DNA from 3 places in the Streptomyces sp. NBC_01089 genome. Region 2 is predicted to be linked to each of the others. Evidence: predicted binding sites of a transcription regulator. Region 2 holds the regulator's gene; each other region holds the start of a gene.
The links. Region 2 encodes HrcA, which represses chaperone genes, less so after heat shock. Its sites were predicted from a motif close to TTNGCACTCNGNNNNNCNGAGTGCNAA; they were not measured.
Positions count from the first base shown of each region.

Region 1: a site for HrcA is predicted at 3,783-3,809, ahead of OG510_RS22705 (FmdB family zinc ribbon protein). Genes of this name have one in related genera too.
Region 3: a site for HrcA is predicted at 5,078-5,104, ahead of groES (co-chaperone GroES). Genes of this name have one in related genera too.

Region 1 covers NZ_CP108660.1:5,042,681-5,052,868, forward strand. Annotated here, with positions in the region: gene OG510_RS22675 (ubiquinol-cytochrome c reductase iron-sulfur subunit) at 1-41, shown strand, start outside; gene OG510_RS22680 (hypothetical protein) at 38-505, shown strand; gene OG510_RS22685 (hypothetical protein) at 552-788, shown strand; gene mscL (large conductance mechanosensitive channel protein MscL) at 802-1,275, opposite strand; gene OG510_RS22695 (RcpC/CpaB family pilus assembly protein) at 1,420-1,968, opposite strand; gene OG510_RS22700 (S-methyl-5'-thioadenosine phosphorylase) at 2,397-3,281, opposite strand; gene OG510_RS22705 (FmdB family zinc ribbon protein) at 3,390-3,773, opposite strand; partial or broken gene OG510_RS22710 (MFS transporter) at 4,017-5,237, opposite strand; gene OG510_RS22715 (potassium/proton antiporter) at 5,580-7,085, opposite strand; gene OG510_RS22720 (penicillin acylase family protein) at 7,276-10,032, shown strand; gene OG510_RS22725 (5-formyltetrahydrofolate cyclo-ligase) at 10,099-10,188, opposite strand, start outside.
Region 2 covers NZ_CP108660.1:5,795,432-5,805,619, reverse strand. Annotated here, with positions in the region: gene OG510_RS26025 (hypothetical protein) at 1-446, opposite strand, end outside; gene OG510_RS26020 (16S rRNA (uracil(1498)-N(3))-methyltransferase) at 544-1,305, opposite strand; gene OG510_RS26015 (nitronate monooxygenase) at 1,302-2,375, opposite strand; gene dnaJ (molecular chaperone DnaJ) at 2,557-3,693, opposite strand; gene hrcA (heat-inducible transcriptional repressor HrcA) at 3,694-4,704, opposite strand; gene OG510_RS26000 (MBL fold metallo-hydrolase) at 4,861-5,589, shown strand; gene OG510_RS25995 (DUF3097 domain-containing protein) at 5,600-6,436, shown strand; gene hemW (radical SAM family heme chaperone HemW) at 6,474-7,676, opposite strand; gene OG510_RS25985 (SpoIIE family protein phosphatase) at 7,733-9,613, opposite strand; gene OG510_RS25980 (AMP-dependent synthetase/ligase) at 9,862-10,188, opposite strand, start outside.
Region 3 covers NZ_CP108660.1:3,299,502-3,309,689, forward strand. Annotated here, with positions in the region: gene OG510_RS14455 (carbohydrate ABC transporter permease) at 1-640, shown strand, start outside; gene OG510_RS14460 (carbohydrate ABC transporter permease) at 637-1,494, shown strand; gene OG510_RS14465 (hydroxyacid dehydrogenase) at 1,710-2,738, shown strand; gene groL (chaperonin GroEL) at 2,874-4,496, opposite strand; gene groES (co-chaperone GroES) at 4,623-4,931, opposite strand; gene OG510_RS14480 (THUMP-like domain-containing protein) at 5,301-6,479, shown strand; gene OG510_RS14485 (hypothetical protein) at 6,625-6,990, opposite strand; gene OG510_RS14490 (alpha/beta hydrolase) at 7,245-8,942, shown strand; partial or broken gene OG510_RS14495 (IS110 family transposase) at 9,039-10,188, opposite strand, start outside.

The DNA of each region.
Region 1 (10,188 bases), 750 kb from region 2:
GTGTGAGACGGACGACACATGACCGAGGGGAGCAGACATGAGCGACCAGCCGTCGCAGCCTGAATCGCCTCGCCACGACCCGTCGCAGCCCGAGCCGCAGCAGCCCGAGCCGCAGCGGCCCGATGCATCCCGGCCCGGCTCTCCCCGGCCCGGCTCTCCCCGGCCCGAATACCGGCCCGGCAGTGCGCAGCCCCGTCTCAACCGGCCGCTCACCGAACGGTATCCACAGATCCGCGCCACCAGTGGGTACGGAGACCCCCGGATCCGGCACACCGGCCCGGGGCCCGGCGCCGGGAGCGAACAGGAGCCTGAACGCTCCGCCAAGCTGACCGCCCGGCTCGCCCTGGCGATGACGGTCGTGATCGGCCAGCTCTGGGCCCTGACGATCACCGTCAACGAGTGGATGGAGGGACACACAAGCACCGCGTGGTGGGGCGCCGGATTCCTCTGTCTGTCCTTTCTGGCGGTGCTCGCGCTCTGGCGTCTCGACCCCAAGGACCGTTGAACAGCGGGCGGAGCCGTACCGTGGCCGGGCGCCGTACCCTTGCCGTATGAGCAATGCCCCCGTTCCCGGCCGCGCCTCCCGTGATGACGAGGACCGCGATTCCGCGACCTCCTCCGGCGCGACACCGGTGGCCAGGCCGGTATCCAAGCTGGTCTTCGACGATCCGCTCGACCAGCAGTCCCCGGACGACTCGGACCGCGGCTGGGGCGAGCAGTCGTCCTCCGGGGGCAGTGCGTCGGATCTGGCCCGCTTCCTCGACGAGAAGCCGCCGCACCACATCTGAGGCGCGCCTGGCGTCAGGAGCCGTGGCCCGAGCCACGCTGGGCGACCAGGGTGTCCCTGATCTCCCGCAGCAGCGCCACCTCGGCGACCTCCGCCTCGACCGTCTCCTCCTCCATCGTCTGCTCCTTGGCGGCTTTGCGGGCGAGATACTTCGCCATCGGCAGCACCATCAGGAAGTAGACGACGGCCGCGGTGATGACGAAGGTCAGGACCGCGTTGAGCACGGACCCCCACAGGATGTAGATGCCGTTGGTCACATCGCCGGAGGCGTCGACGGTGCAGGGACCCTTGAAGCAGGACTTGTACGAGTCCAGCTGCGAGGTCCCGAAGGCGCCGACCAGTGGGCTGATCACGCCCTTCACCACGGAATTCACCACGGCCGTGAACGCGGCGCCGATCACGACGGCGACAGCGAGGTCGATGACGTTCCCCCGCATCAGGAAGGCTTTGAAGCCTTCCAGCAGGGTGGGGTTCTCTTTGCTCATCAAGCGGTCCTTCTTCGTGTGCGCCGGGGGCGGAACAGCCCGCTCCGCCACCTAAGGCGCTGCGCCACGAAACTGTCCAATTACCCTGCCCCTGTTGGGTACATGACTGGGCATCAGTACTAATTGGCGCGGAAGCCGACGCTGATTTCAGCACAGTGTCACCGCCAGTTTCGACGTGGCTGCGGCGCCTGCCAGCGCGGTCGCCGTCGAGCGGGGCACCCTGAGGACGACGAGGGCACCGGAGCCGGGAGAGGGGTCACCCGCGGCATCCGTGTCTCTCATGTCTGCCGCATCCGGTACGTCGGACACCCGGGCTCCCGTCGCGATCACCCGTGCCGCGCGGGCGCTCCCCGGTCGGCCGGATCCCGCCGAGGGGTCACCGGTCGATGTGTCGTCGGTCGATGTGTGGTCGGTCGACGTGCCGTCGGCCGACGTGTCACCGACCGCGATGACATCGACGTGGTCGCCGGGGGCCAGCAGCCGTACGGTCGCCGCGTCGGCGATACGTACCGGCGCGGACACCATGGCAGCAGGGCCCGAGGCCGCCGGGGCTCCCGGTCCGCGGGCCCGGACGGCGGCGGCCCCGCCCGACGTGGTGCCGGCCCGAGAATCCGCCCGGGCGTCGGCCTTGGCGCTGGGCGGGGGCTCCGCGCCCCCTGCGTCCCGCGGGGCCCAGGCGGCCAGGGCGGCAGCCATGAGGATCAGCCCCGCCACCGCCGTCCGGCGCCATCGGCCAAGGGCCCGCCGCACACGGCGCCGTCCCGGGCGCACCCGGAGCGGGGCGAACGGGGGCACTCCGCGCGGCTCGGGCGCGGAAACGACCGGTACGGGCATGGGGATCATGACAACCACCGCCTGGTGAGAGGAGTCCGGGTCGAGCGCCTCCCACCATCCGGCCTTCCGCCGCGTCCCGCTGAGAGCTGTGGACTACTCGCCAGTTGTGGACAACCCGCTCACCCGCAGCCGCTCAACCGCCTCTGCTCGCCGCTCCCGCTCATCCGTAGCCGCACTCAGCGATGCCTGGCTCACCCGCGCCTGCTCACCCGAAGCCGCTCAGCGGTGCCTGGCTCACCCGCGCCTGCCCATCCGCAGCCGGGCTCAGCAGTGCCTGAACCGCCCGCCCCTCAAGGCAGCGTGATCCCCGGGTCCACCCCATCCAGCGCCCGCGCGCAGTGGCAGGCCATCGACTGCTCCGCGGGCAGCCCCGCCACCGCGTCGAAGAGGACCGTGCGCAGCCGGTCCACATTGGCGGCGAAGACCGTCAGCACCTCGTCGTGGGAGACGCCCTCGCCCGCCTCGGCCCCCGCGTCCAGGTCCGTGACCAGCGTCATCGACGTGTAGCAGAGCCCCAGTTCGCGGGCGAGCACCGCCTCCGGGTGCCCGGTCATACCCACCACGGACCAGCCCATCGCCGCGTGCCAGCGCGATTCGGCCCTGGTGGAGAACCGCGGCCCCTCGATGACGACCAGAGTCCCGCCGTCCACCGGCTCCCACTCCCGCCCCCGCGCCGCCGCGAGCGCTGCCTTGCGGCCCGCGGGGCAGTAGGGGTCGGCCAGCGACACATGCACCACGTTCGGAATGCTGCCGTCCGGCCGCACCTGACCGTCGTAGTACGTCTGCGGGCGCGCCTTCGTCCGGTCCACCATCTGGTCCGGGACGAGCAGCGTCCCCGGCCCGTACTCCGGCCGCAGACCGCCGACCGCACACGGGCCGAGCACCTGCCGTACGCCCACGGAGCGCAACGCCCAGAGATTCGCCCGGTAGTTGATGAGGTGCGGGGGCAGATGGTGGCCGCGTCCGTGCCGGGGGAGGAACGCCACCCGGCGGCCGGCGATCTCACCGAGGAAGAGGGAGTCGCTCGGCTTCCCGTACGGGGTGTCCACCTCGACCTCGGTCACGTCCTCCAGGAAGGAGTAGAAGCCGGAGCCGCCGATGACCCCGATGTCCGCTGTCAGGGCCGGGGTACGCCCCGCGGTCGCCCGGTCTGCCGAGTTCGCCACATTCACCATGCCGGTCACACTATCCGGGGCTCAGGACCCGCCCCCGACGCCCTGGGTGCCCCGGACACAACGGAAACCCCACCGTCGACCGACGGCGGGGTTTCCGGGAAAGCGCTATCAGGCGGCCGAGCTGCCGCTGGAGGAGCTGCTCGATGACGAGGACGACGCCGAACCGGCCGACTTCGAGGCACCGGCCTTCGCGTCGGAACCCGAGGAACCCGAAGAGCCCGAGGAACCGGAAGAGCTGGACGAACCCGAGGACGAGTCCGACGAGGACGACGAACCGGTGGACTTCGCGGACGCCGCCGTGCTGCTCGATGACGAGCCACGGCTGTCGTTCCGGTAGAACCCCGAGCCCTTGAAGACAATGCCGACCGCCGAGAACACCTTCTTCAGGCGTCCATCACAGCTCGGGCATACGGTCAGGGCGTCATCGGTGAACTTCTGCACCGCCTCGAGACCCTCGCTGCATTCGGTGCACTGATACTGATAGGTCGGCACTTGCTCCTCCTGGCACTCTCACTCAGTGAGTGCTAACGACGCTCTATAGTGACGTATTCCGCTGGATCAGTCCACTGAGACGGGCACTCGGTGACCGATCCCACGCCGCGCGCCACGCTTGATGCCCCGGCCGGACACCACATCCGACGCCACATCCGACGCCAGATCCGATTCCGGACCCGATGCCGCATCGGACGCGGATGCCGTCGCCGTCGCCGAGGCCGGCTCCGCTTCCAGGCCCGGTCCCGCGTCGCGCGGCGTCAGCCGGGACCGCAGTGCCAGCAGGGTGAGCAGGGCCAGGACCGTTCCGCCCATCGGCACCAGGAACCCGGCACTTGAGCTGTACGCGTCTGTCAGCTCGCCCGCCACCGAGACGGCCGCGGCCTGTCCCAGTGCCACCGAACCGGTCAGCCAGGTGAACGCCTCGGTGCGTGCCGAAGTCGGCACCAGCGTGTCCACCAGGGTGTATCCGCTGATCAGCGCGGGTGCGATGCACAGGCCGACCAGGAGTCCGAGGCCCGCGATGAGCGGAACCGTGTGCATCGCCCAGAGCCCGGATGCCGTGATGGCCAGCGCCGTGTAGGCGACGAGCAGCCGGAACTTCGGCCCGGTCTTCCAGGCGACGGCTCCGCAGACGATGCCGGCCAGCATGTTGCCCGCGGCGAAGACCCCGTACAGCACACCGTTGACTCCGGGCTGCCCGATCTCCTCGGCGAACGCGGTCAGTGAGACCTGCATGCCGCCGAACACCGCGCCGATCCCGAGAAACGCGATGGCGAGCACCCGTACACCGGGAACCGACAGCGCGGAGACGTGCCGTACGGACGTGTGGTCGTTGTCACGTACGCGGACGGCGGGCTGGGTCCGGCGCTGCGCCGCGAAGACGAGACCGCCGATCAGGGTCAGCGTGGCCTCGGTGATCAGCCCGGCCGCCGGGTGGATCCCGGTGCACAGCGCGGTCGTCAGCACCGGGCCGATGACGAAGGTGAACTCGTCCGTCACCGATTCGAAGGCGGCGGCCGTCGACATGAGGGGCGAGCCCTCCAGCTTCGCGGCCCAGCGGGCCCTGACCATCGGGCCGACCTGCGGTACCGAGGCACCGGTCGGCACAGCGGCGATGAACAGCGCCCACAGCGGGGCGCCCGCCAGCGCGAGGACCGTCAGGGCGACCACCGAAGCGGTGTGCACCAGGACGCCGGGGAACAGCACCGCGCGCTGTCCGAAGCGGTCGGCGAGCTTCCCGCTCTGCGGCGCGAACAGCGCCATGGAGACACCCGTCACAGCGGCGACGATGCCGGCGTTGCCGTACGACCCCGTCGTGTGCTGCACCAGCAGCACGATGCCGATGGTCAGCATCGCGAAGGGCTGCCGCGCGGCGAAACCGGGCAGCAGGAACGTCCATGCGCCAGGTGTGCGCAGCAACTGCCCGTACCCCGGACGGGTCTCGGAGACCGTGGACACCACGGCCTAGCCTTTCTGCCGCCTGGTGGCGCTCCCCTGGTCGTACGGGCATGCGGAGGCATGCGTACGGGAGCTGCCGAGAGCTGTCCTCTTGCGCGGAACTGCGGTAGGCCGGGCCGTTTCGTCGTGCGGAACACCTGCGCGGATACCGCGCACGCACCGCGACGTGGGTGCCTCGACCGCCATACGGTCGCGCCAGCTCTGCATCAGGCAGAGTTGGTCGATCAGGTCAATCAGGTCAATCAAGTCGATCGGGTCAGAACCGATTCGGTTCATGGTACCGCTACTGGCGAGTGGTGCTTGCTGCCGACGAGAGCGGTGCCGCTACAGGCCAGAGCGCTGCCGCTACCGGCGGTTGATGCCGCCGTCGGCGAGCCAGCCCGCCAGCTTGCCGCCCTGGCCGATGGCCCGCAGCCGTGCCTCGGCCGCGTCGCGCACCGGATTGGTCGCCACCACCAGGAGTTCGTCCCCGCGCCGCAGCACCGTCGACGGCTGCGGTACGAAGCTCGTACCGTCCCGGACGACCAGGGTCACCGCCGCGCCCTTGGGCAGCCGCAGTTCGCCGACCTCGACGCCGTGCATCCGGGACTTCTCCGGGATCGCCACCGACAGTAGATGCCCGCGCAGCCGTTCCAGCGGCGCCGATTCGATGCCCAGGTCGGCCGCGGCGTCGGCGCCCTTGCCGAGGCTGAGCTTTCTGGCCAGCCAGGGCAGCGTCGGCCCCTGCACCAGGGTGTAGACGACGACGAGCACGAAGACGATGTTGAAGACCCGGGAGCTGCCGTCGATCCCGGACACCATCGGGATGGTCGCCAGGATGATGGGCACCGCTCCGCGCAGCCCGGCCCACGACATCAGGGTCTGTTCCTGCCAGGGCACCCGGAACGGCGCCAGGCTCAGCAGTACGGAGACCGGCCGCGCCACCATCGTCAGGACCAGGCCGACGATGACCGCGGGCCAGAAGTCGCTGCCCAGCTCGTGCGGGCTCACCAGCAGACCGAGCAGGACGAACATGCCGATCTGGGCGATCCAGCCGAGCCCTTCGGCGAATCCGCGGGTGGCCGGCCAGTGCGGCAGTTTGGCGTTGCCCAGCAGCATCGCCGCCAGGTAGACGGCGAGGAACCCGCTGCCGTGCGCGATGGCGCCGGTCGCGTACGCCGTGATCGCGATGGCCATCACGGCGATCGGGTAGAGACCGGACGCGGGCAGCGCGACATGGCGCAGCCCCCACGAGCCGAGCCAGCCCACGGCGAGCCCGATCGAGGCGCCGATCGCCAGCTCCAGGGCGATCTCGCCGATCAGTACGTACCAGTGGTCGACAGGACCGGCCGTCGAGAACGCGATGACCAGGATCACCACCGGGGCGTCGTTGAAGCCGGATTCGGCCTCCAGCACACCGGTGATCCGGGACGGCAGGGGCACCCTGCGCAGCACCGAGAAGACCGCGGCGGCGTCGGTGGACGACACCACGGCTCCGATGATCAGGGCCTGGCGCCATTCGAGACCGACCAGATAGTGCCCGCCGGCGGCGGTGATCCCCACGCTCACCGCGACGCCGACCGTCGACAGCACGACGGCCATCGGCAGGACCGGCTTGATCTCTTTCCACTTGGTGCCGAGACCGCCCTCGGTGAGGATCACGACCAGGGCGGCGTAGCCGATCACCTGCGTCATCTCGGCGTTGTCGAACTTGACGTTGAAGATGCCGTCCTGGCCTATGGCCATCCCGATGCCGAGATAGAGGAGCAGGCTGGGGAGGCCGCTGCGGGAGGAGATGCGCACGGCGGCCACGGCGATCAGCAGGACGAGCGAGCAGATCAGCAGGAGCTCGTTGAGATGGTGGACAGTCAGTGGCCGTTCCTTCCCTCGTACGCCTGCAGTTACTTCGTTACCCTACCTAATCCTTGACGCTTCCTTGACGCTTCGCTTACTTGTGCGATGGCGGTGGGGATACCAGGTCCCTGGCGCCCGAGCGCTGCGCCTATGGTTGCTCCAGCGCTCCGTCGGACCTACAGACCACCCTGCCCCTCGAAGGACAGCGATGCCCGCCGCCACCACCACAGCCGCCCCTTCCGGCACGAATTCCGGCACGAAATCCCGCAGGAAGAAAGGGCGTCGCGCCAGGCTGATCGTGATCGTCGTGGTGCTGGCGCTCGTCGCGGGCATCGGGTACGGGACGTACTGGGGCGTGAGCACCGTGCGGGCGTCCCTTCCGCAGACGACCGGTGAGATCAAGGTCCCCGGCCTCTCCGGCAGCGTCGACGTCAAGCGCGACAGCTACGGCGTACCGCAGATCTACGCGGACACCGACGCCGACCTCTTCCGTGCGCAGGGCTACGTCCAGGCCCAGGACCGCTTCTACGAGATGGACGTCCGGCGGCACATGACGTCCGGCCGGCTCTCCGAGATGTTCGGCTCAGGCCAGGTCAAGACCGACTCCTTCCTGCGCACCCTCGGCTGGCACCGGGTCGCGCAGCAGGAGTACGACACCAAGCTGTCGCCGGAGACGAAGAAGAACCTCCAGGCGTACTCGGCCGGGGTCAACGCGTATCTGAAGGGCAAGGACGGCAAGCAGATCTCCGTCGAGTACGCGGCCCTGAATCTCACCAACGACTACAAGCCCGAAGCCTGGACGCCCGTCGACTCGGTGGCCTGGCTCAAGGCGATGGCCTGGGACCTGCGCGGCAACATGCAGGACGAGATCGACCGCTCCCTGATGACGTCGCGGCTCAGCGCCCAGCAGATCAGCGACCTGTACCCGTCCTACCCGTACAGCCGGAACAAGCCGATCGTGCAGCAGGGCGGCATCGACCCGGTCACCGGCAAGTTCGACCAGGACGCGAACCCGGGCGGTGTCACGGGCGGTTCGAACACCGCGGGCGACGCGGTCGAGGGTGTGCAGTCGCAGCTTTCCTCGCTCTCGGACACCCTGGACAAGATCCCGACGCTGCTCGGCCCGAGCGGCAGCGGCATCGGCTCCAACTCCTGGGTGGTCTCGGGCAAGCTGACGACCACCGGGAAGCCGCTGCTGGCCAACGACCCGCACCTGGCGCCGCAACTGCCGTCCCTCTGGTACCAGATGGGCCTGCACTGCAGAACCGTCAACAGCAACTGCCACTACGACGTGGCGGGCTACACCTTCTCCGGCATGCCCGGCGTGATCATCGGGCACAACCAGAACATCTCCTGGGGCTTCACCAACCTCGGCGCCGATGTCACCGACCTCTATCTGGAGAAGGTCACCGACAACGGCTATCTCTACGACGGTGAGGAGAAGCCCTTCACGACCCGCAAGGAGACCATCAAGGTCGCCGGCGGGAAGTCACGGCAGATCGTCGTGAGAGAGACGAACAACGGCCCCCTGGTCTCCGACCGGGACACCGAACTGGCGAAGGTCGGCCAGAAAGCCCCGGTGACCTCGGCCGCACCGGACCGCGGCGCGGGCTACGCGGTGGCACTCAAGTGGACGGCGCTCCAGCCGGGCAACTCCATGGACGCGGTCTTCGACCTCGACAAGGCCAAGGACTGGACCGGCTTCCGCGCCGCCGCCAAGGACTTCGACGTCCCCTCGCAGAACCTGATCTACGCCGACACCCAGGGCAACATCGGCTACCAGGCGCCCGGCACCATCCCGATCCGCTCCAACGGGTACGACGGGACGATGCCCGCTCCCGGCTGGGACTCCAAGTACCAGTGGAAGGGCACGATCCCCTTCGACAAGCTGCCCTACGAGTACAACCCGAAGCGCGGCTACATCGTCACCGCCAACCAGGCCGTGATCGACCCGAAGAAGTACCCGTACCTGCTGACCGACGACTGGGGTTACGGCACCCGCAGCCGGCGGATCACCGACCTCATCGAGTCGAAGACCAAGGACGGCGGGAAGATCTCGACCGAGGACATGCAGAAGATGCAGCTGGACAACAGCAGCGAGATCGCGAAGCTGCTGACCCCGCGGCTGCTGAAGCTGAACATCAAGGACCCGTACGTCCGCCAGGCGCAGAAGCTCCTGGAGGGCTGGGACTACACCCAGGAGTCGGACTCGGCCGCCGCCGCGTACTTCAACGCGGTCTGGCGCAACATCCTCAAACTGGCCTTCGGCAACAAGCTGCCCAAGGAGCTGCGGGTGGAGGGCCAGTGCCTCAATGTGCCGCCCGCCAACAGCGCGGCTGGGCCCGCCGACGAACAGGACAAGCTGGTACGGGAGTGCGGTGAGCGCTCGGCCGACTCGGCGCAGCCGGACGGCGGCGACCGGTGGTTCGAGGTCGTGCGCAAGCTGCTCGACAAGCCGGACAGCGACTGGTGGAAGACGCCGAAGACCCGCCTCGACGGGGCCACCCACAACCGTGACCAGCTGCTCGCGCGGGCCATGAAGGACGCCCGCTGGGAGCTGACGGCCAAGCTCGGCAAGGACGTCGACACCTGGAACTGGGGCCGGCTGCACCAGCTGATGCTCAAGAACCAGACGCTCGGCACCGACGGCCCCGGCATCCTCCAGTGGATGCTCAACCGCGGCCCGTTCAACCTGGGCGGCGGCGAGGCGGCGGTGGACGCCACCGGCTGGAACGCGGCCGGCGGGTACGGAGTCGTCTGGGTCCCGTCGATGCGGATGGTCGTGAACCTCAAGGATCTCGACAAGTCGCAGTGGATCAACCTGACCGGTGAGTCGGGGCACGCGTACAGCGCGCACTACACCGATCAGGAGAGCAAGTGGGCCAACGGCGAACTGCTGGGCTGGTCGTTCAGCAAGGCCGCCGTCGACAGAAGCACGGTCGACACCCTGGTGCTCAAGCCGTGACACGGGCGGCGTCGGGCCGGCCCGGGTCGGCTTCCGGGCCGGCCCGGGCGCTGACCCGGCGGCGGCTCAGGCGTTGAAGCGGCGGATGCCCGCCGGGGTCACCACCGCGTGCACGGGGTGGTCGTGCGGTTCCTCCGGGACCCGCGTGACCACCTC
Region 2 (10,188 bases):
GTGTCCGGGGGCGGGGCCGCACAGTTGCCCAGGAGTGTGGCCGTGAAGGCCAGTTGCCCGCCGACCGTGCTGGTCAGATCGCCCTGTACGCAGCGCCCGTCGACGGTCCGCGTCACCTTGCCCTTGACGGTGATGTCCTGCTTGCTCTTGGTCCTGCCCTGGCAGTCGACCTGTGCCACGTCGTGCGCGGCGGTGGACGGCGGCGCGGACGGAGCGCCGGTGCCGGCCGCGGAGTCGGCCGTGCAGGACAGCCAGTCGACGCCGACGCCGTGGTGCTCAAGGGCGCTGGTGGCGGTGCGGTCGGTGGTGTAGGCGACGGACGCGGTGTTGACCCCGTCGACCGGGTCACAGGCCGCGACGCCCGCGACTGCCGTGCCGGCAAAGCCGATCGCCGCGAGAACCGTCCGGAACCGCACCCGTCTCGATACGTGCCTCAATGCCCCCATACGGGGCAGGTTCCCACCGGAGTGCCCCGATGTGCAGCCCCTATGCGGCCACTTCACTCGCGCGGGTGGCGGACCGCCCCCGGAGGGCGGGCCCCGCTCAGCCCCAGCGTCCCGTCCTGGCCAGCAGCAGCGCTCCCGCGGCCGTGCCCGCCGTTGAGGTGCGCAGCACACTGCGCCCCAGCCGGTACACCCCGGCCCCGGCCGCCGTGAACGCCGCGAGCTCCTCCGGGGACACTCCCCCTTCGGGGCCGACGACCAGCACGATCTCGCCGCGCGTGGGGAGTTCGGCCGCGGCCAGTGGCTCACTGCCGTACTCCTGGTCCTCGTGCAGCACCCCGGCCAGGTCGGCGTCCGCGAGCAGCGCGGCGACCTGCTTGGTGCTCAGCGCATCGGTGACCTCGGGAAAGCGGGTACGCCGGGACTGCTTGCCCGACTCCCGTGCCGTACTGCGCCACTTGGCGAGGGACTTGGCGCCCCGGTCGCCCCGCCACTGGGTGATGCAGCGCGACGCCTGCCACGGCACGATCACATCGACACCTGTCTCGGTCATGGTCTCGACGGCGACCTCGCCGCGGTCGCCCTTGGGCAGCGCCTGTACGACGGTGATCCGGGGTACAGGCGGCGGCTCGTCGGCGCACGCGTCGATCCGGAGCTCCAGCCGGTCCTTGCCCTCGGCCGCCAGGACCACACACCGCGCGGAGCGGCCGGCGCCGTCGGTCAGTACGACGTCCTCGCCCGCCCGCAGCCGCTTCACGGACACCGCGTGCCGGCCCTCGGGGCCGTCCAGGACGAACCGGCCGCCGGGGGCCGCCGTGTCGAGGCCACCCGCCGCGTCGACCACGAAGACCGGGGCGGTCATGACGGGCCGCCATCGGCCAACACCGTGCGGGCCGCGTCCAGTTCGGCGACCAGCACCTCGATGAGCTGGCCCGCGGGCAGCTCACGGGCGAGGCGGTGGCCCTGGCCCGCCCAGAGCGCCATGCCCTGGGCGTCGCCCACTCCGGCCGCCGCCTTGCGCAGTCCGGAGGTGAGGTGGTGCACCTGCGGATAGGCGGCGGGGGCGTACGGTCCGTGCTCGCGCATGAACCGGTTGACGAGACCGCGCGCCGGGCGCCCGCTGAACGCGCGGGTGAGGTCGGTGCGGACGAAGAGCGGGTTGGTCAGGGCCTGCTTGTGCAGCCTGTTCGCGCCGGACTCGGGGCACACCAGGAAGGCCGTACCGAGCTGCGCGGCCTCCGCGCCCGCCGCGAGCACCGCCGCGATCTGCGCGCCGCGCATGAGGCCGCCCGCCGCGATGACCGGCAGCTGCACGGTCTCCCTGACCTGGGTGATGAGCGACAGCACACCGATGCCCGTGCCGTCGTTCTGCGGGTCGTCGCGGTGTGTGCCCTGGTGGCCGCCCGCCTCGATGCCCTGCACACAGACCGCGTCGGCGCCGCACCACTGGGCGGCCTGCGCCTCTTCAGCGGTGGTGACGGTGACGATGGTGAAGGTGTCGACCCGGTCGAAGGCGTCGAGCACATCGCGGGAGGGACAGCCGAAGGTGAAGGAGACGACCGGGACCGGGTCGTCGAGCAGGACGGCCAGCTTGGCCTCGTAGCCGTCGTCCGAGCTGCCGTGGACGTCGCCGAGCGGCGTCTCGTACCAGGTGGACTCACCGGCGAGCTGCTGGCCGTAGAGCTCGACCGCGGCCGGATCGGCGTTGTCGGACTGCGGCATGAACAGATTCACGCCGAAGGGCAGGGAGGTCAGCCCGCGCAGCTGTTTGATCTCCTCGTACATGCCGTCCGCGGTCTTGTACCCGGCGGCGAGGAACCCGAGACCACCGGCCTCGGAGACGGCTGCGGCGAGCTGCGGGCCTGAAGCACCGCCCGCCATGGGGGCCTGCACGATCGGATATCGGCAGAGATCGGCGAGTACGGAGGACATGACCGCATCGTGCCACGTCCTCCGCACCGCACCGAATCGGCGGCTCGGGCGGGAGTACCCACCCTGCGGGCTACCGCCCGTTGAACGCGTCCTTCAGCCGCGAGAACAGCCCCTGCTGCCCGGGCTGACTGCATCCCCCGGGGGACGACCCCCGGACCCCCGGCAGAAAGAACAGCCCCCGCTACCGCCCGTTGAACGCGTCCTTCAGCCGCGAGAACAGCCCCTGCTGCCCCGGCTGGAACTGGCCGGTGGGCCGTTCCTCGCCGCGCAGCTTGGAGAACTCCCGCAGCAGACGCTCCTGTTCGGCGTCCATCTTCGTCGGGGTGAGCACCTCGACGTGCACGATCAGGTCGCCCCGGCCGCCGCCGCGCAGATGCGTGATGCCGCGCTGGTGCATCGGGATCGACTGACCGGACTGTGTGCCCGGCCGGATGTCGACCTCCTCCAGCGCGTCCAGCGTCTCCAGCGGCACCTTCGTACCGAGCGCCGCCGCCGTCATGGGGACCGTCACCGTGCAGTGCAGATCGTCGCCCCGCCGCTGGAAGACCGCGTGCGGCAGCTCGTGGATCTCGACGTACAGGTCACCGGCGGGGCCGCCGCCGGGGCCGACCTCGCCCTCGCCCGCGAGCTGGATCCGGGTGCCGTTGTCGACACCGGCCGGGATCTTCACCGTCAGCGTGCGGCGGGAGCGGATGCGCCCGTCGCCCGCGCACTCGGGGCACGGGGTCGGCACGACCGTACCGAAGCCCTGGCACTGCGGGCACGGCCGCGAGGTCATGACCTGGCCCAGGAAGGACCGGGTGACCTGCGAGACCTCACCGCGGCCGCGGCACATGTCGCAGGTCTGGGCCGAGGTGCCGGGGGCCGCGCCCTCGCCGCTGCAGGTCGTACAGACCACGGCGGTGTCGACCTGGATGTCCTTCGTGGTGCCGAAGGCCGACTCGTTGAGGTCGATCTCCAGCCGGATCATCGCGTCCTGGCCGCGCCGCGTACGCGACCTCGGCCCGCGCTGGGACGACGTACCGAAGAACGCGTCCATGATGTCCGAGAAGTTGCCGAAGCCGCCCTGGCCGAAGCCGCCGGCTCCGCCGCCGCCCGCCTGCGAGAGCGGGTCGCCGCCGAGGTCGTAGACCTGCTTCTTCTGCGGGTCCGACAGCACCTCGTAGGCGGCGTTGATCTCCTTGAAGCGTTCCTGCGTCTTGGGATCGGGGTTGACGTCCGGGTGGAGCTCGCGCGCCAATCGCCGGAATGCCTTCTTGATCTCGTCCTGGGAAGCGTCGCGGCGCACGCCGAGAACGGCGTAATAGTCCGTGGCCACTTACGACTCCGCCAGGATCTGTCCGACGTAACGTGCCACTGCGCGTACCGCTCCCATCGTTCCGGGGTAGTCCATGCGGGTCGGTCCGACCACGCCGAGTTTGGCGACTGCCTCGTCGCCCGAACCGTAGCCGACGGCGACGACCGATGTGGACGTCAGGCCCTCGTGGGCATTCTCATGCCCGATGCGTACGGTCATGCCCGAGTCCTCACCGAGCAGCTTGAGCAGCACGACCTGCTCCTCAAGCGCTTCCAGCACCGGCCTGATGGTCAGTGGGAAGTCATGTCCGAATCGCGTCAGATTGGCGGTTCCGCCGATCATCAGCCGTTCCTCGGTCTCCTCGACCAGCGTTTCGAGCAAGGTCGCGAGCACCGTGGAAACCGTACCCCGGTCTTCCTGTTCGAATGACTCGGGCAGGTCCTGCACCAATTGTGGTACGTCCGCGAAACGGCGTCCCACCACCCGGCTGTTGAGCCGGGCCCTGAGATCCGCGAGAGATGTCTCACCGAACGGCGCCGGGCAGTCGATCATGCGCTGCTCGACCCGTCCGGTGTCCGTGATCAGGACGAGCATCAGCCGGGCGGGCGCCAGCGCGAGCAGCTCCACATGCCGCACCGTGGAACGGGTCAGCGACGGATACTGCACGACGGCGACCTGCCGGGTGAGCTGCGCCAGCAGCCGTACGGTCCGGCCCACCACGTCGTCGAGGTCGACCGCGCCGTCCATGAAGTTCTGGATGGCGCGCCGCTCGGGCGACGAGAGGGGCTTGACGCCCGCGAGCCGGTCGACGAACAGCCGGTACCCCTTGTCCGTGGGGATGCGGCCCGCGCTCGTGTGCGGCTGCGCGATGAACCCCTCGTCCTCCAGGGCCGCCATGTCGTTGCGGACGGTGGCCGGTGAGACACCGAGCCGGTGCCGCTCGGTGAGCGCCTTGGAGCCGACCGGCTCCTCGGTGCCCACATAGTCCTGGACGATGGCGCGCAACACTTCGAGTCTGCGTTCGCTGAGCACCCGCGCACACCTCCAGCTGTCGATCCGGGCCTGCCTGGCACTCGGAATGTTCGAGTGCCAGCAGCGTCCCAGTGTACGGCGGAGAGGTTCACCGCTGGCAAGGGCGGCCCTTCGCACGGTCGCGCCGGTCTCCGCCGACCGGGATAGCGTCGCGGTATGGACGCCGCTTGGGAAGACTCCGGCTGGGAACCGCTGGCGCCGGGCGTGGGCCGGTGCCGGCTCCCGCGCTGGGACGCGACGGCCGGGCTTGTGGCGGGCCGGTTCGGCGCACTGCTCTTCGACACGGGTGCCACGCTCCGCGAGGGCCGGGAGGTCCGGATGCGCGCGGAGGCGGCGCTGGGCCGCCGGGTGACGCACATCGCGCTGAGCCACCCGCACTTCGACCATGTGCTGGGCACCGCCGCGTTCGCCGGGGTGCAGGTGTACGGGGCGGTGGGGACCCGGGCGCTGCTCACCCGGGGCTCGCGCGGGGCCGAAGCGCTGCGCGAGGACGCGGTACGCCACGGGGTGCCGGCCGTGGAGGCCGCCGACGCGGTGGCGCAGCTGGTCGCTCCGCACCATCAGGTCTCCGGGGAGCTGACCCTGGACCTGGGCGGCCGCCGGGTGACCCTGGTGAACTGCGGCCCCGGCCACACCGGCCACGACCTGGCGCTGCTCGTCCCCGGCGACCGCCCTGTCGTCTTCTGCGGCGACCTGGTCGAGGAGTCGGGGGAGCCGCAGGCGGGCCCGGACGCGCTGCCCGCCCGCTGGCCGGCGGCGGTGGACCGGCTGCTGGCGCTGGGCGGCGATGACGCGCTGTACGTGCCGGGGCACGGGGCCGTGGTCGACGCCGCGTTCGTCCGCGCTCAGCGGGATGTGCTGGCAGCGAGCTCCGGGGTGTCGTAGCGTCTGCGGAATGCGCAGCTACAGCCCCGACTTCACGCCGCCGTGGAAGAAGCAGACACCCGCCCGCGAGGTCGCGGCCGAGCCCGATCTGGTGGTCGAGGAGATCGCCACCGGGTTCTGCGGTGCGGTGATCCGGTGCGAGAAGACGGCCGAGGGGCCGACGGTCACCCTGGAGGACCGGTTCGGCAAGCACCGGGTGTTCCCGATGGGGCCGCGCGCCTTCCTGCTCGAAGGGCGCCCGGTCACGCTCGTACGCCCCACGGCGGCGCCGCAGCGCCCGCACCGCACGGCGTCCGGTTCACTGGCGGTGCCCGGCGCGAGGGCGCGCGTGGCGCGGGCCGGCCGGATCTATGTCGAGGGGCGGCACGACGCGGAGCTGGTCGAGCGGGTCTGGGGTGACGACCTGCGGATCGAGGGCGTCGTCGTCGAGTACCTGGAGGGCATCGACGATCTGCCCGCGATCGTCGCGGAGTTCGGGCCTGCGGCGGACGCGCGGCTCGGCGTGCTGGTCGACCACCTGGTCCCGGGCTCGAAGGAGTCCCGGATCGCGGCGGAGGTCTCCAGCGACCACGCGCTGGTGGTGGGGCACCCCTACATCGATGTGTGGGAGGCGGTGAAGCCGTCGTCCGTGGGCATCGCGGGGTGGCCGACGGTACCGCGCGGCCAGGACTGGAAGACGGGCGTGTGCCGGTCCCTGGGCTGGCCGGAGAACACCGGCGCCGCGTGGCAGCGGATCCTGTCGGGCGTACGCTCCTACCGCGACCTGGAGCCCGCACTGCTGGGCCGCGTCGAGGAGCTGATCGACTTCGTGACGGCGCCGGAGGATTCCAGCCACTCCGGCGTTTGAGGAGCGGGGCCGGACGCAGGCAGCGAGCGGCGCCGCCTCAGTCCACCAGATCCCGCACCACCGCGTCGGCCAGCAGCCGCCCGCGCAGCGTGAGCACCGCACGCCCCGACCCGTAGGCCGCCGGATCGAGCAGCCCGTCCGCCAGCGCCCGCCGGGACGCCGCCAGGCCGGCCGGGGCCAGGATGTCCAGCGGGCAGCCGTCGCGCAGCCGCAGCTCCAGCAGGATGCGCTCCACCCTGCGGTCCTCGGCGGGCAGGATCTCCCGGCCCGCGCCGGGTGACTTCCCGGCGGCCAGGGCGGCCGCGTACGCGCCGGGGTGCTTCACGTTCCACCAGCGCACCCCGCCGATGTGGCTGTGCGCGCCGGGGCCCGCGCCCCACCAGTCCGCGCCGCGCCAGTACAGCTCGTTGTGGAGGCACCGGCCCGCGTCGGTGGTGGACCAGTTGGAGACCTCGTACCAGGAGAACCCCGCGTCGGCCAGGACCGAGTCCGCGATCAGATAACGGTCCGCGTGCTCGTCGTCGTCCGTCATGGGCACCTCGCCGCGCCGGATCCGGCGGGCCAGCTGGGTGCCCTCCTCGACGATGAGGGCGTACGCGGAGATGTGGTCGGGACCTGCGCCGACCGCCGCCGCGAGCGAGGCCCGCCAGTCGTCGTCGGACTCCCCCGGCGTGCCGTAGATCAGGTCGAGGTTGACGTGTTCGAAGCCCGCGGCGCGCGCCTCGGCGACGCACGCCTCGGGCCTGCCGGGGGTGTGGGTGCGGTCGAGGATCTTCAGGACGTGCTGCCGGGCGCTCTGCATCCCGAACGAGATCCGGTTGAAGCCGCCGGCCCGCAGCTCCGCCAGATACTCCGGGCCGACGGACTCGGGGTTGGCCTCGGTGGTGATCTCGGCGCCCTCGGCGAGGCCGAACTCGTCCCGTACCGCGGCGAGCATCCGTACCAGGTCCGCCGCGTCGAGCAGGGTCGGTGTGCCGCCGCCGACGAACACCGTGCTGACCGGCCTGGGGTCGTCCCCCAGCACCTTGCGGGCCAGCCTGACCTCTTCGGTCAGGGTCGAGGCGTAGTTGTCCTGGGAGGCCAGCACACCGCCCGAGCCGCGCAGCTCGGTGGCGGTGTAGGTGTTGAAGTCGCAGTACCCGCAGCGCGTCGCGCAGTAGGGCACGTGCAGATAGAACCCGAGCGGCCGCTCACCCGCGCCCTCCAGGGCATGACCGGGCAGCGCCCCGTCATCGGGCATGGGCTCACCATCGGGCAGTACGGAAGGCATGCCCCCATTGTCCCCCGGGCCGGGAACTACTCCGCCCGCAGCACCAGGAGCGCCATGTCGTCGTCCAGCGGCTCCACGCCGAACGCGTACACCGCCTGCTTGATCCGCTCGGCGACGCCCTGCGCGGTCAGCCCCGTACAGCCCGCCAGCTCGGCCGAGAGCCCGTCGCCGTCGTCGAACATGCGCGGGCCCGCCCGCCGCTCGGTGACACCGTCGGTGACACAGAGCAGCGTGTCACCGGGCAGCAGGTCGAACGTCTCGCTCTCGTACGTGACGCCCTCGACCACGCCGAGCAGCATCTGCGGTGCGGCGGCGGCCCGCACGGTGCCGTCGGGGCTCAGCAGCAGCGGCAGCGGGTGGCCCGCGCTCGCCAGGGTGCACCGCACGCCCGCGCCGCCCGGCAGCGGCACCAGCTCGCCGTAGAGCAGCGACAGGAACCGGGACTGTGGGTCCTCGTGCAGCTCCTGGCCGCCCGCGACCGCGACCATCCGGGCCGCGGCCTCGGCGGTCTCCATCGCGTCGTCGAGGAGCAGCTTGTTGAGCCGGTCGAGCACCTCGGACACCTGGTAGCCCTCGCGGGCGAGCAGCCGCAGCCAGGGGCGGGCGAGTCCGGTGACGACGGCGGCTTCCGGGCCGCTGCCCTGGACGTCGCCGAGTGCGAAGCACCAGCGGCCGCCCGCGCTGTCGCCGGGGAAGACGTCGTAGAAGTCGCCGCCCGCGACGCCCTCGCCGCGCGGCTCGTAGACGAGGGCGCTGTCCACGCCGGGGATCTCGGCGACGCTGCTGGGCAGCAGCCCGCGCTGGAGGACCCTGCTGATGGTGGCCTGCCGGGTGTACTGGCGTGCGGCGCCGATCGCCAGCGCGACCCGGCGCGCGAAGTCGCCCACCAGGGCGGCCACTTCCTCGTGGGCGCGGCGCCCGGCCGCGCGGCCGAGCAGCAGGGTGCCCAGCGGCCGGCCCGCGGCAAGGAGCCGGTAGCCGAGCACCGTGCCCTCGGCGCCCGCCGTCCCGTCGGTGACCGGCCACTCCAGGGTCACGGCGCCGCCCCGTGCGGACTCGGGCAGCTGCGGCGGGTCCTTCTCCAGGACGGCCCGCAGTTCGTCGATCCGGCTCTCGTGGGCGTGCCAGACCCGCGAGAGTCTCGGTCTGCGTCCGGGGCCGCCCGCCTCCGGGTCCAGCCAGACGGCGCACCAGTCGCCGAGCCGTGGCACCAGGAGCTGTCCGGCGAGCGCGGCGATCATGTCCTCGTCGAACTGCCCGGCGAGCAGTTCGGACGCCTCGGCGAGGAAGCTGAGCGCCCCGCTGCTGCTCCACTCGCGTTCCTCGCCCTGGGTGCGCCGGGGCGCGGGGGCGAGGATCTCGGAGGCGCGCAGTCCGCGCCTCAGGCGGTCGCTGCCTGACGCGGACTGCGGGTCGCCCCCGTCGAGCGGCAGCCGGGTCCAGACCGTCTTGAGCCCGGTGCGGTAGGTGATGCCCCACGCCTCGGCCAGGGTCGAGACGAGCCGCAGCCCGCGGCCGTACTCAGGGGCGCCGTCCTGGTGGTCATCCGGGTCGCTGCGCACCTCGCGGGACGGGTGGTGGTCGGACACCTCGATCACCAGCGCGGGCTGCTCCTCGCCGGCCGCGCCCTCCAGCCGGAGGAGCATCTCGACGGTGGTGCCCGCGTGCACGACGGCGTTGGTGACGAGTTCGCTGGCGATCAGGACGGAGTCGTCGGCGAGCTGGTCGGTGAAGCCGGTGGCGGCGGGGAGCCCGAGCGCGGTCCAGTCGGCGAGCGCGGCCCGGACGAACCGGCGGGCGGCGGACGGGGACAGCGGGTTGCCGGGCAGGCTGGTACGGACCACTGACGGCACGCCTGCCGGTGGCCCGGAGGGGCGCGCGGTACGGACCGCCGTCTCCCTCTGCACGGGAATGGACCCCACTCGGTGGCTCCCTGACCAGATCTGACGTTGCGCCGATGACGACAACGACAGAGTGACAGACTGAGCCCGCCCATATGCGTCGAGTTACTCAAATGGGCCGTGTCGGATGGGAAAAGCGCTGGTCGGCGCCGTGCCGGAGTGGGGGATTCCATGCCGGGGCCGGGCCCGCGGGGGTGACGGGCGGGCGGCCGGCGGCGGGGTCGGCCGCCGGTCCTGCCCCTTCCCCGCTTCCGTTACGCCTCGCGGGAGCCCGCGTACATGTCCTCGATGAGCCCCTTGTACTCGCGCTCGACGACCGGCCGCTTCAGCTTGAGGCTGGGCGTCAGCTCACCGTGCTCGATGTCCAGGTCGCGCGGCAGCAGCCGGAACTTCTTGACCGTCTGCCAGCGCTGGAGCCCCTCGTTGAGCTGCTTCACATAGCCGTCGATGAGCGACTCGACCTCCTTGGACGCCACCACGTCGGCGTACGTCCGGCCGCCCAGGCCGTTCTCCTCCGCCCAGCCGAGGATGGTCGGCTCGTCCAGGGCGATCAGGGCCGTACAGAAGTTACGGTCCGCGCC
Region 3 (10,188 bases), 2.5 Mb from region 2:
CCTGATGGTCTGCGGCGCCCTCGCACTCGCACTGCTGCTGGACTCCGCGCTGGCCCGCGCCAAGCGCTTCTTCCAGCTCGCGCTCTTCCTGCCGCACGCCGTTCCCGGCATCATCGCGGCGCTGATCTGGGTCTACCTCTACACACCCGGACTGAGCCCGGTGGTCTCGGCGATGCACTCGGGTGGCATCGGCTTCAACTTCTTCTCCTCGTCCGGTGCTCTCCCCTCCGTCGTCAACATCGCGCTGTGGGAATGGCTCGGCTACAACATGGTGATCTTCTACGCCGCCCTGCAGGCCATCGACCGCTCGGTCCTCGAAGCGGCCACCGTGGACGGCGCCGGCGGCTGGCGCACCGCCGTCAGCATCAAACTCCCGCTGATCCGCGCCTCCGTCGTGATGGTCGCACTGTTCACCATCATCGGTTCACTCCAGCTGTTCACCGAGCCGCTGATCCTCAACAGCGGCGCCGGGTCCGCCGTCTCCTCCACCTGGACACCGAACATGTACGCGTACACCGCCGCCTTCTCCCGCAACGACTACGGGCTCGCGGCGTCCGCCTCCGTGCTCCTGGCGCTGACGGCCGCACTGCTGTCGTTCCTCGTCACCCGCTTCACCGGCCGCAAGGGGAAGAACGCATGAGCCCCCGCCCGGCACCGAAGAACCGCTGGCTGTCGAAGACCGCCGTCAACGGCGCACTGGTCCTCGCCGTCGTCTACATGCTCTTCCCGCTCATCTGGCTGGTCACCGCCTCCACCAAGGACACCGGCGGGCTGCTCTCCGGCAACGCCTTCTCCTTCAAGGGCTTCAACCTCGGCGAGAACCTCTCCGACCTGGCCTCCTACGGGGGCGGCGTCTACTTCCGCTGGTACGGGAACAGCCTGCTGTACGCGGGTGTGGGCGCCGTCCTGTGCTCACTGATCTGCGTCGCCGCCGGTTACGCCTTCGACAAGTACGAGTTCCGGGGCAAGGAGAAACTCTTCGGGCTCGTCCTGCTCGGTGTGCTGGTTCCCACCACCGCACTCGCGCTGCCGATGTATCTGCTGGCCAGCAAGATCGGCATCGTCAACACCTACTGGTCGGTGCTGATCCCGGTCCTGGTCAACCCCTTCGGCGTCTACCTCGCCCGGGTCTTCAGCGCCGGCTACATACCGAACGAGGCGCTGGAGGCAGCCCGTATCGACGGGGCCGGTGAACTGCGCACCTTCTGGTCCATCGGTATGCCCATGATGATGCCCGGGTTCGTGACGATCTTCCTCTTCCAGTTCACAGCGATCTGGAACAACTTCTTCCTCCCCCTGGTCATGCTCTCGGACCGCGATCTCTTCCCCTTGAGTCTCGGCCTGTACTCGTGGAACACCAACACCCACGGCGAACCGAGCTTCTATCCGCTCGTGGTCACCGGATCACTCCTCGCCGTCATCCCCCTGATCGTCGCCTTCGTCTCCCTCCAGCGGCACTGGAAGGCCGGCCTCACCGCGGGCAGCGTCAAATGACCACCACCGGGCGGACACGGACCGGTCCCCCACAGACCGGGCCTGCCCCCACGGGACCGCCATCCGCCGGACCGGCCCCTACCGGACCAGCCCCCGCCATGCCGCATCCCCCCGTGCCGCCCCCTGCTTCGCCCCATCCCGCTGGGCCGGACCCTGCCGCCCCGCCCCCTGCCGAGCTGCGCCCTGAGCAACCAAGAAGGAGCACTGGGACCACCATGCACCACGCCACTGACAATCGGCCGGGCGTCCTGCTTGCGATGGGTCCGGGCATCATGGAGCGCCTGTTCGCCGAGCGCCATCACACCCGGCTGACCGCCCTGGCGCGTACGGACAGCCGACTCGTGGCTCACGACCTGGCGAGACCCACGGCCGAGGTCGCCGCGGCGCTCGCCGAGGCCGAAGTCCTCTTCACCTGCTGGGGCGCGACCCCGCTCACCGCCCGGATCCTGGACTCGGCACCCCGGCTGCGCGCCGTCGTCCACGCGGCCGGCTCGGTCAAGCACCACATCACCGAGGCATGCTGGGAGCGCGGCATCACCGTTGCCTCGGCCGCGGCGGCCAACGCCCTGCCGGTGGCCGAGTACACCCTCGCCACGATCCTGCTCGCCAACAAGCGGGTCCTGCAGTCCGCGTACCGGTACCGCGCGATGCGCGGTGACCACGACTGGCGGGACGAACTGGACGGCGCGGGCAACTACCGCCGCACCGTCGGCATCATCGGCGCCTCCCGGATCGGGCGCCGGGTGATCGAGCTGCTGCGCCCCTTCGACCTGCGGGTCCTGCTGTACGACCCGTACGTCGATACGGCCGAGGCCGCCGCGCTCGGCGTGGAGCCGGTACCGCTGGACGACCTGTGCGCCCACAGCGACGTCGTCAGCGTGCACGCCCCCCAGCTACCGGCCACCCGGCACATGATCGGAGCCTGCCAGCTGGCCGCGATGCCGGACGGGGCGACGCTCATCAACACCGCCCGCGGCTCGCTGATCGACGAGGAGGCGCTGGTTCCGGAACTGGCGAGCGGGCGGCTGCACGCCGTACTGGATGTGACGGATCCCGAGACCCCGTACCCGGATTCGCCGCTCTACGACCTGCCGAACGTCCTGCTCACCCCGCATGTCGCGGGATCGCTCGGCGGCGAGCTGCACCGGATGGCGGACCAGGCGCTGGACGAACTCGAACGGTATGCGTCGGGGCAGGAGTTCGCGGACCCGGTACTCCCGTCGGACCTGACGCGCTCGGCCTAGCCGGGCACTGACCCGGCCCTTCGGGGCCTCACCCGGTAATAACCCCGTACTCCCATAACCACCGAGGCCCGGCACCCCTTCGAAGCGAATTCGAAGCGAAGGGGTGCCGGGCCTCAGGCGTGCGTCAGGTCAGCCTCAGTGCGAGTGACCGTGGCCGTGAGCCGCCTCGGGCTCCTCCTCCGCCGGCTTCTCGACGACCAGGGTCTCGGTCGTGAGCAGCAGCGAAGCGATGGACGCGGCGTTCTCCAGCGCGGAGCGGGTGACCTTGACCGGGTCGATGACGCCGGCCTTCACCAGGTCGCCGTACTCGCCGGTCGCGGCGTTGAAGCCGTCGCCCTTGCCGAGCTCGGCGACCTTCGAGGTGATGACGTAGCCCTCGAGGCCGGCGTTCTCGGCGATCCAGCGCAGCGGCTCGACAGCGGCGCGGCGGACGACCGCGACACCGGTGGCCTCGTCGCCGGTCTTGCCCAGGTTGCCTTCGAGCACCTTGACGGCGTGCACCAGAGCGGAGCCACCACCGGAGACGATGCCCTCCTCGACCGCGGCGCGGGTCGCGGAGATGGCGTCCTCCAGACGGTGCTTCTTCTCCTTGAGCTCCACCTCGGTGGCGGCACCGACACGGATCACGCACACGCCACCGGCCAGCTTCGCGAGGCGCTCCTGGAGCTTCTCGCGGTCCCAGTCGGAGTCCGTGGACTCGATCTCGGCCTTGATCTGGTTGACGCGGCCCTGGACCTCGTCGGCCTTGCCACCGCCGTCGACGATGACGGTGTCGTCCTTGGTGATGGTCACGCGGCGGGCGGTGCCCAGCACGTCGAGACCGGCCTGGTCGAGCTTGAGGCCGACCTCCTCGGCGATGACCGTGGCACCGGTGAGGGTGGCCATGTCGCCGAGCATCGCCTTGCGGCGGTCGCCGAAGCCGGGGGCCTTGACCGCGACCGCGTTGAAGGTGCCGCGGATCTTGTTCACGACCAGGGTCGACAGGGCCTCGCCCTCGACGTCCTCGGCGATGATCAGCAGCGGCTTGGAGCTGCCCGCCTGGATGACCTTCTCGAGGAGCGGCAGCAGGTCCTGGATCGAACCGATCTTGCCCTGGTGGATCAGGATGTACGGGTCGTCGAGGACGGCCTCCATACGCTCCTGGTCGGTCACCATGTACGGCGAGAGGTAGCCCTTGTCGAAGGCCATGCCCTCGGTGAAGTCCAGGTCGAGCCCGAAGGTGTTGGACTCCTCGACGGTGATGACACCGTCCTTGCCGACCTTGTCCATCGCCTCGGCGATGAGCTCACCGACCTGCTTGTCCTGCGCGGAGAGACCGGCGACAGCGGCGATGTCGGACTTGTCATCGATCGGGCGGGCGGTCGCGAGGAGCTCCTCGGACACGGCCTTGACCGCGGCGTCGATGCCCTTCTTCAGGGAGGCGGGCGAAGCGCCGGCGGCGACGTTGCGCAGGCCCTCCCGGACCAGCGCCTGGGCCAGCACGGTGGCGGTGGTGGTGCCGTCACCCGCGATGTCGTTGGTCTTGGTCGCCACCTCCTTCACCAGCTGCGCACCGAGGTTCTCGTACGGGTCGTCGAGCTCGACCTCGCGGGCGATCGTGACACCGTCGTTGGTGATGGTGGGGGCACCGAACTTCTTGTCGATGACGACGTTGCGGCCCTTGGGGCCGATCGTCACCTTGACCGTGTCGGCAAGCTTGTTGACGCCGCGCTCAAGGGCGCGACGGGCGTCCTCGTCGAACTTCAGGATCTTCGCCATGGAGCTGATTCAGTCCTCTCAAAAACGAACTGCGCCCCCAGTGCCCGTCACTCGTTGTGCGAACACACTTGTGCGAACACAGCAGATGCGGGGCCAGGGGCGCAGATCAAGAAATACGTCGGTGAATTACTTCTCGACGATCGCGAGAACGTCGCGAGCCGAGAGGACGAGGTACTCCTCGCCGTTGTACTTCACCTCGGTGCCGCCGTACTTGCTGTAAAGCACGACATCGCCGGCCTTGACGTCAAGCGGAAGACGCTCGCCGTTCTCGAAGCGGCCCGGGCCCACGGCCAGGACGACGCCCTCCTGGGGCTTCTCCTTGGCGGTGTCCGGAATGACCAGGCCGGAGGCCGTGGTCTGCTCGGCGTCGAGCGGCTGGACCACAATGCGGTCCTCGAGCGGCTTAATGGCAACCTTGGAGCTGGTTGTCGACACGATCCGGTCTCCCCCTTCGGAGATCTCACGGGGTGAACTGTCTGAGTGGCGACCGGATGGATCCGTCGTCGCGGGTGCCGGACCGGCCCGTCGCCATATTTGGCACTCTCCCGTGGGGAGTGCCAGAACTGAGACTAGGACGGCAGTTAGCACTCGGTCAAGCGGAGTGCCAATGTGGTCGGCCATGTCGTCGGGTTCCTGATGCGGGGCGGCGGTCCCGACCGGAGGCAATGCCGCGGTCCCTTCCCATCGGTTCAGCTCGGTTCAGCGCTTCGCGTTTCGCGCCCGCCTCGCCATCAGCTGCGGCTGCGGCTGCGGCTGCGGCTGCGGGCGGCCGGTCGTCCGCAGCCGATCACCCACAATGGACAGGTGACCGATCTCGACGCCTTCACCGCGCTGTTCACCGATGAGGGCGCCGCCCTGCTCGAATCGCTGCGGGAGTACGACGCCGCCCAGGAACTGGCCGTCGCCACCAGGTTGCGCCGCACGTACCCCACTGAGCTGGTCTCGGCCGCCCTCGCCCAGGCGCGGCTGCGCCAGCGGGCCGTGCCGAAATTTGGCGCCGCCGACGCGTACCGGATGTTCTTCACGCCCAACGGTGTGGAGCAGTCCACTCGTAGATCCGTCGCCGAGTACCGCGCGCGGCGCTTCGCCGAGCTGGGCGTACGCAGCGTCGCCGACCTGTGCTGCGGCATCGGCGGGGACGCCCTGGCGCTCGCCCGCGCCGGGATCTCCGTACTGGCGGTCGACCGCGATCCGCTCACAGCCGAAGTCGTACGGGCCAACGCGGACGCCCTCGGGCTGAGCAGCCTGGTCGAAGTACGGTGCGCGGATGTGGCGGACATCGACACCGACCCGTACGACGCGGTCTTCGTCGACCCGGCACGGCGTGGCGGTCGCGGCCGGATCTTCAACCCCGAGGCGTACTCACCGCCGCTGTCCTGGGCCACGGGCGCGGTGGCCGACCGCCCGGCCCCGGGAGCGATCAAGATCGCTCCCGGTATCCCGCACGAGCTGATCCCCGCCGAAGCCGAGGCCGAGTGGATCTCCGACAACGGTGACGTCAAGGAAGCAGTGCTCTGGTTCGGCACGGAACCGGGCCTGCGCCGCGCCACACTGCTCCCGTCAGGGACCACCCTCACGGGCCGCGGACTCCCCGACCCCGAGGTGCGTGCACTGGGCCGGTATCTGTACGAACCGGACGGCGCCGTCATCCGCGCCCATCTCGTCGCCGAGGTCGCCGAGGAACTCGGTGGCGGGCTCATCGACGAGACCATCGCCTACATCACCGCGGACGACCTGCGCCCGACGCTCTGCGCGACGGCGTACGAAATCACGGACGCGCTCCCCTTCGGTCTGAAAAAGCTCAAGGCACTGCTGCGCGAGCGGGAAGTCGGGAACCTCACCGTCAAGAAGCGCGGCTCGGCGGTGGAGCCCGAAGAGGTACGACGCAGGGTCAAGCCGCAGGGGCCGAACGCGGCCACCGTGATCCTCACCCGCGTCGCCGGCGCGCCGACGATGCTGATCGGACACCCGGCGCAGCCCTGACGGAGCCACCGGGCCCTGCGAACCCCCTGGCGGAGCCGCCGGGCCCTGAGACTTCCCGCTCCTCGTCAGGGGCCGGGGGACGCTTGCCGGCGTCTCGTCGGGGGGCTCGCCGGCGCCCCGCCCGGGGACGTTTGCCGACGCCTCGTCAGGCCAGGTCCGTCAGCTCGTCCGCGTACACCTGGGACAGCGGCTGCGGCCCCACGTACTGCTGGCAGTTGCAGACCCCGGGCTCGAAACTCAGCGGCTTCTTGTTCTCGTCCCAGGACGTCGGCACCTCGACGGTCTCGTGGCACTTGCCTTGCCGGTCGTGCTTGGCGAGGTGGTGCGTGCAGCCGCAGACCGGCTCGGGCGGTTTGTGCGCCGCCTCGATCTCCCTGCGTTCCCGCTCGGCCGTCTCCAGCCGCTCCATCCGGCGCTCATGACGTGTGCGCAGGGCAGTACGGCCCGTATCGGCGACCCAGCCGAATCCGCCGACCATGAAGAAGATGAATACCCACCAGAGCCAGCTCACTTGCGGCCCCTTCCCCCCGGCCCGTGTCCTGGCCTTCAAGGTTACCCGTGCGAGCACCGAGAGCCGAAGGGTCTGGGCGGGGAAGCTCTGGGCGGGGGCGGTGGGGGACGTGGCCTTGCCTGGTCGGGTCTGGGTGGCCTGGGCGAGCGCCCGGAGGTGGCCTGGGGTGGCTGACCTGGGGGTGACTGACGGCCCGTCCCCCGTACGGACCTTGCGCCAGGCGGTATCCGACGGGTCGTCAGAGGATGATCAACATGACGCCTCGTAAGCCGTCGCGCCTGTCGGCGCGTTTGTCGCTCCGCTCGTCCCTTCCTGCGGCAGGCCGCCCGGCCATCGCCGCACGGCCTCGTAAGCCGTTCCGTCAGGTGCGGGCCGGCCTGTCCCGTAAAGCCGCCGGGCGGGTCGTGGGGTGTGCCGCGGCCGCTTCTCTGCTGCTCGGCGGGCCCGCGTTCGCCGCCGCCCCCGCACCTCCCGCAGCCACGCCGTCGGCCGCTGCCGGCGCCCTCGCGGCGCCCAAGGACCAGGACCCGCTGAAGTGGGCCACGTGCCCCGCGCCCTCCCAGGCGCAGGGCGGGGGCAAGGCCCCCGGGACCGGCTGGACCTGCGCCACTCTGCATGTCCCCCTCGACTACACCAAGCCCGGCGGGAAGACGATTCCGCTGGCGCTGATCCGGCACCGTGCGACAGGTCCCGGCAAGCGCATCGGCTCGCTGATCTACAACTTCGGCGGCCCCGGCGGCTCGGGCGTCGACACACTGCCCGCGTTCACACCCACGTTCGCGAAGCTCAACACCCGCTACGACCTGGTGAGTTTCGATCCGCGCGGAGTCGGCAACAGTGCACCCGTCAACTGTCTCACCGGACCGGAGACCGACGCTCTCAACGCCGTCGACTCCACGCCCGACACCCCCACCGAGGTCCGGCAGTGGATGGACGCGACCCGGAACTTCGCGGCGCAGTGCACGAAGAAGTCCGGCCCGCTCCTGCCGTATCTGACGACCACCAATGTGGCCAGGGACCTGGACCGGATCCGCGCGGCGGTGGGCGACAAGAAGCTGAACTACTACGGCTTCTCGTACGGCACGGAGCTGGGCGCGACCTACGCCCACCTCTTCCCGCAGAAGGTCGGCCGTGCGGTGCTCGACGGCGTCATGCACCCGGACAAGGACTTCACGCAGGGAGCCCTCTACCAGCTGAAAGGCTTTCAGCTGGCCCTGGACCACTTCGCGCGCTCGTGCGTCGCCGCCACGTATCTCTGTCCACTGCACCGCTCCACTCCCGAGGGGGTGGAGAAGGTGCTGACCGGGCTCGTGGACGGCCTGGAGAAGCACCCGGCGGCCGCAGCGGGGGGCCGCACGCTCAATGACTCGCTCGCGCTGACAGCGATCGAGGGCGCGCTGTACTCACCGGATTCCGGCTGGCCGCGCATGGCGAGCGCGGTCGCGGTGTATCTGCGTACCCACAACCCCGCGGCGCTGCTCTCGATGGCCGACAGCATGACGGGCCGGGACGCGAAGGGGCACTACTCGAACAGCAACAACGTTTTCTCGGCGACCAGTTGCGCCGACTTCGGCGTTCCGGTGGGGAAGACAGAGATCGAGCGGCAGCTGCCTGCCTTCAGGAAGGCGTCGCCGCTGTTCGGCCCGCAGTTCGCGTGGGCGCTGAACCAGTGCACGTACTGGCCGGTCAAGGGGGCCATGAAGCACATGGAGGTCAGGGCGAAGGGCGCACCGCCGATTCTGGTCATCGGCAATACGGGTGACCCCGCCACCCCGTACGGCGGGGCGAAGGCGATGGCGCAGCGGCTCGGGAAGGGAGTCGGGGTGCTGGTCACCTGGAAGGGCGGCGAGGGCCACTGCTCGTACGGGAACGGCAGCGCGTGCATCGACGGCACGGCGAACGCGTATCTGCTGGACGGGAAGGTGCCTGCGTACGGGACCAGCTGCTCCTGAGGGGAAGGGGCTTCCCCCGGGGGCTCCCGGGGGGTGCCTCTATGTCTTTCGTCAAGGCACTCCTGCCGGGTTTGGGGTGGTTCGGGGTTGCTGAGGTTATGCGGCGAGCTCGACGCCCTTCGGTGTCCGGGATTCGTAGAAGGTGCCGTCGCGGAGCATGGCGAACAGGACGCTGATGCGTTGGCGGGCGAGGCGGAGGAGGGCCTGGGTGTGGGTCTTGCCGCGGGCCCGTTGCCTGTCGTAGTAGGCGCGGGAAGCCGGATCGGCGTTCATGCAGGCGAAGGCGGACAGGAACATCGCCCGTTTGAGTTGCCGGTTGCCTCCTCGGGGTGCGTGTTCGCCGTGGATCGAGGTGCCGGACTGCTTGGTGGTGGGGGCGAGTCCGGCGTAGGAGGCGAGGTGGGCGGCGGTGGGGAAGCTGGTGCCGTCGCCGACGGTGACCAGCAGGACTGCGGCGGTCCTGACGCCGACGCCGGGCATCGACGTCAGGACCGGGGAAAGAGGGTGAGCCTCCAGCAGGGTGTTGATCTGGGCTTCCATCGCCCGGCGCTGGGTGTGGACGGCGGTCAGGGAGGCGGCCAGAGAAGGGATGACGATGTCGAGGGTGCCGGTGCCGGGGACCACGACGGTCTGTTCGTCGAGGGCGTCGAAGACGTCGTCGATCAGTCGCTGTGCCATGCGGGGGCTTTGGGGCGGATCAGTTCCACGAGTCTGCGTCGGCCGGCGTTGCGCAGGGCGGCCGGGGATCCGTAGCGCTCCAGGAGCCAGGTGACGGCCTGGTGGTCGAGGCGGGGACCCAGAACGCGCTCCAGGCTGGGGTGGAACTGGGTGAGCAGGCCGCGTATCCGGTTGGACGTGCGGGTGGCCTCGGCGGCGAGGTCCTGGTCGAAGCCGACAAGGACCGTGAGTTCGGCGGTGATCTCGTCGGTCAGCTCCAGCGAGCGCAGGGTGTGCGGCATGGTGCGGGCCGCGTCCGCGATCACGGCGGCGTCTTTCGCGTCGGTCTTCGCCTCGCCCGGGTAGAGGTCGGCGATCCGCCGCATGGCCAGGCCGGGCAGGTAGGCGACGCGGCAGCCCGCGTCCCTCGCGACGGTCAGCGGCAGGGCGCCGATGGAAGCGGGCTGGTCGACAACGACGAGGACGGTGCCGAACTTCGCGGCCAGTTTGTCGAACACGGCCCGCAGCCTGGGTTCGCTGTTGGGCAGGGGCTTGTCGAAGACCTTCTTCCCGGCCGGGGTGAGTCCGT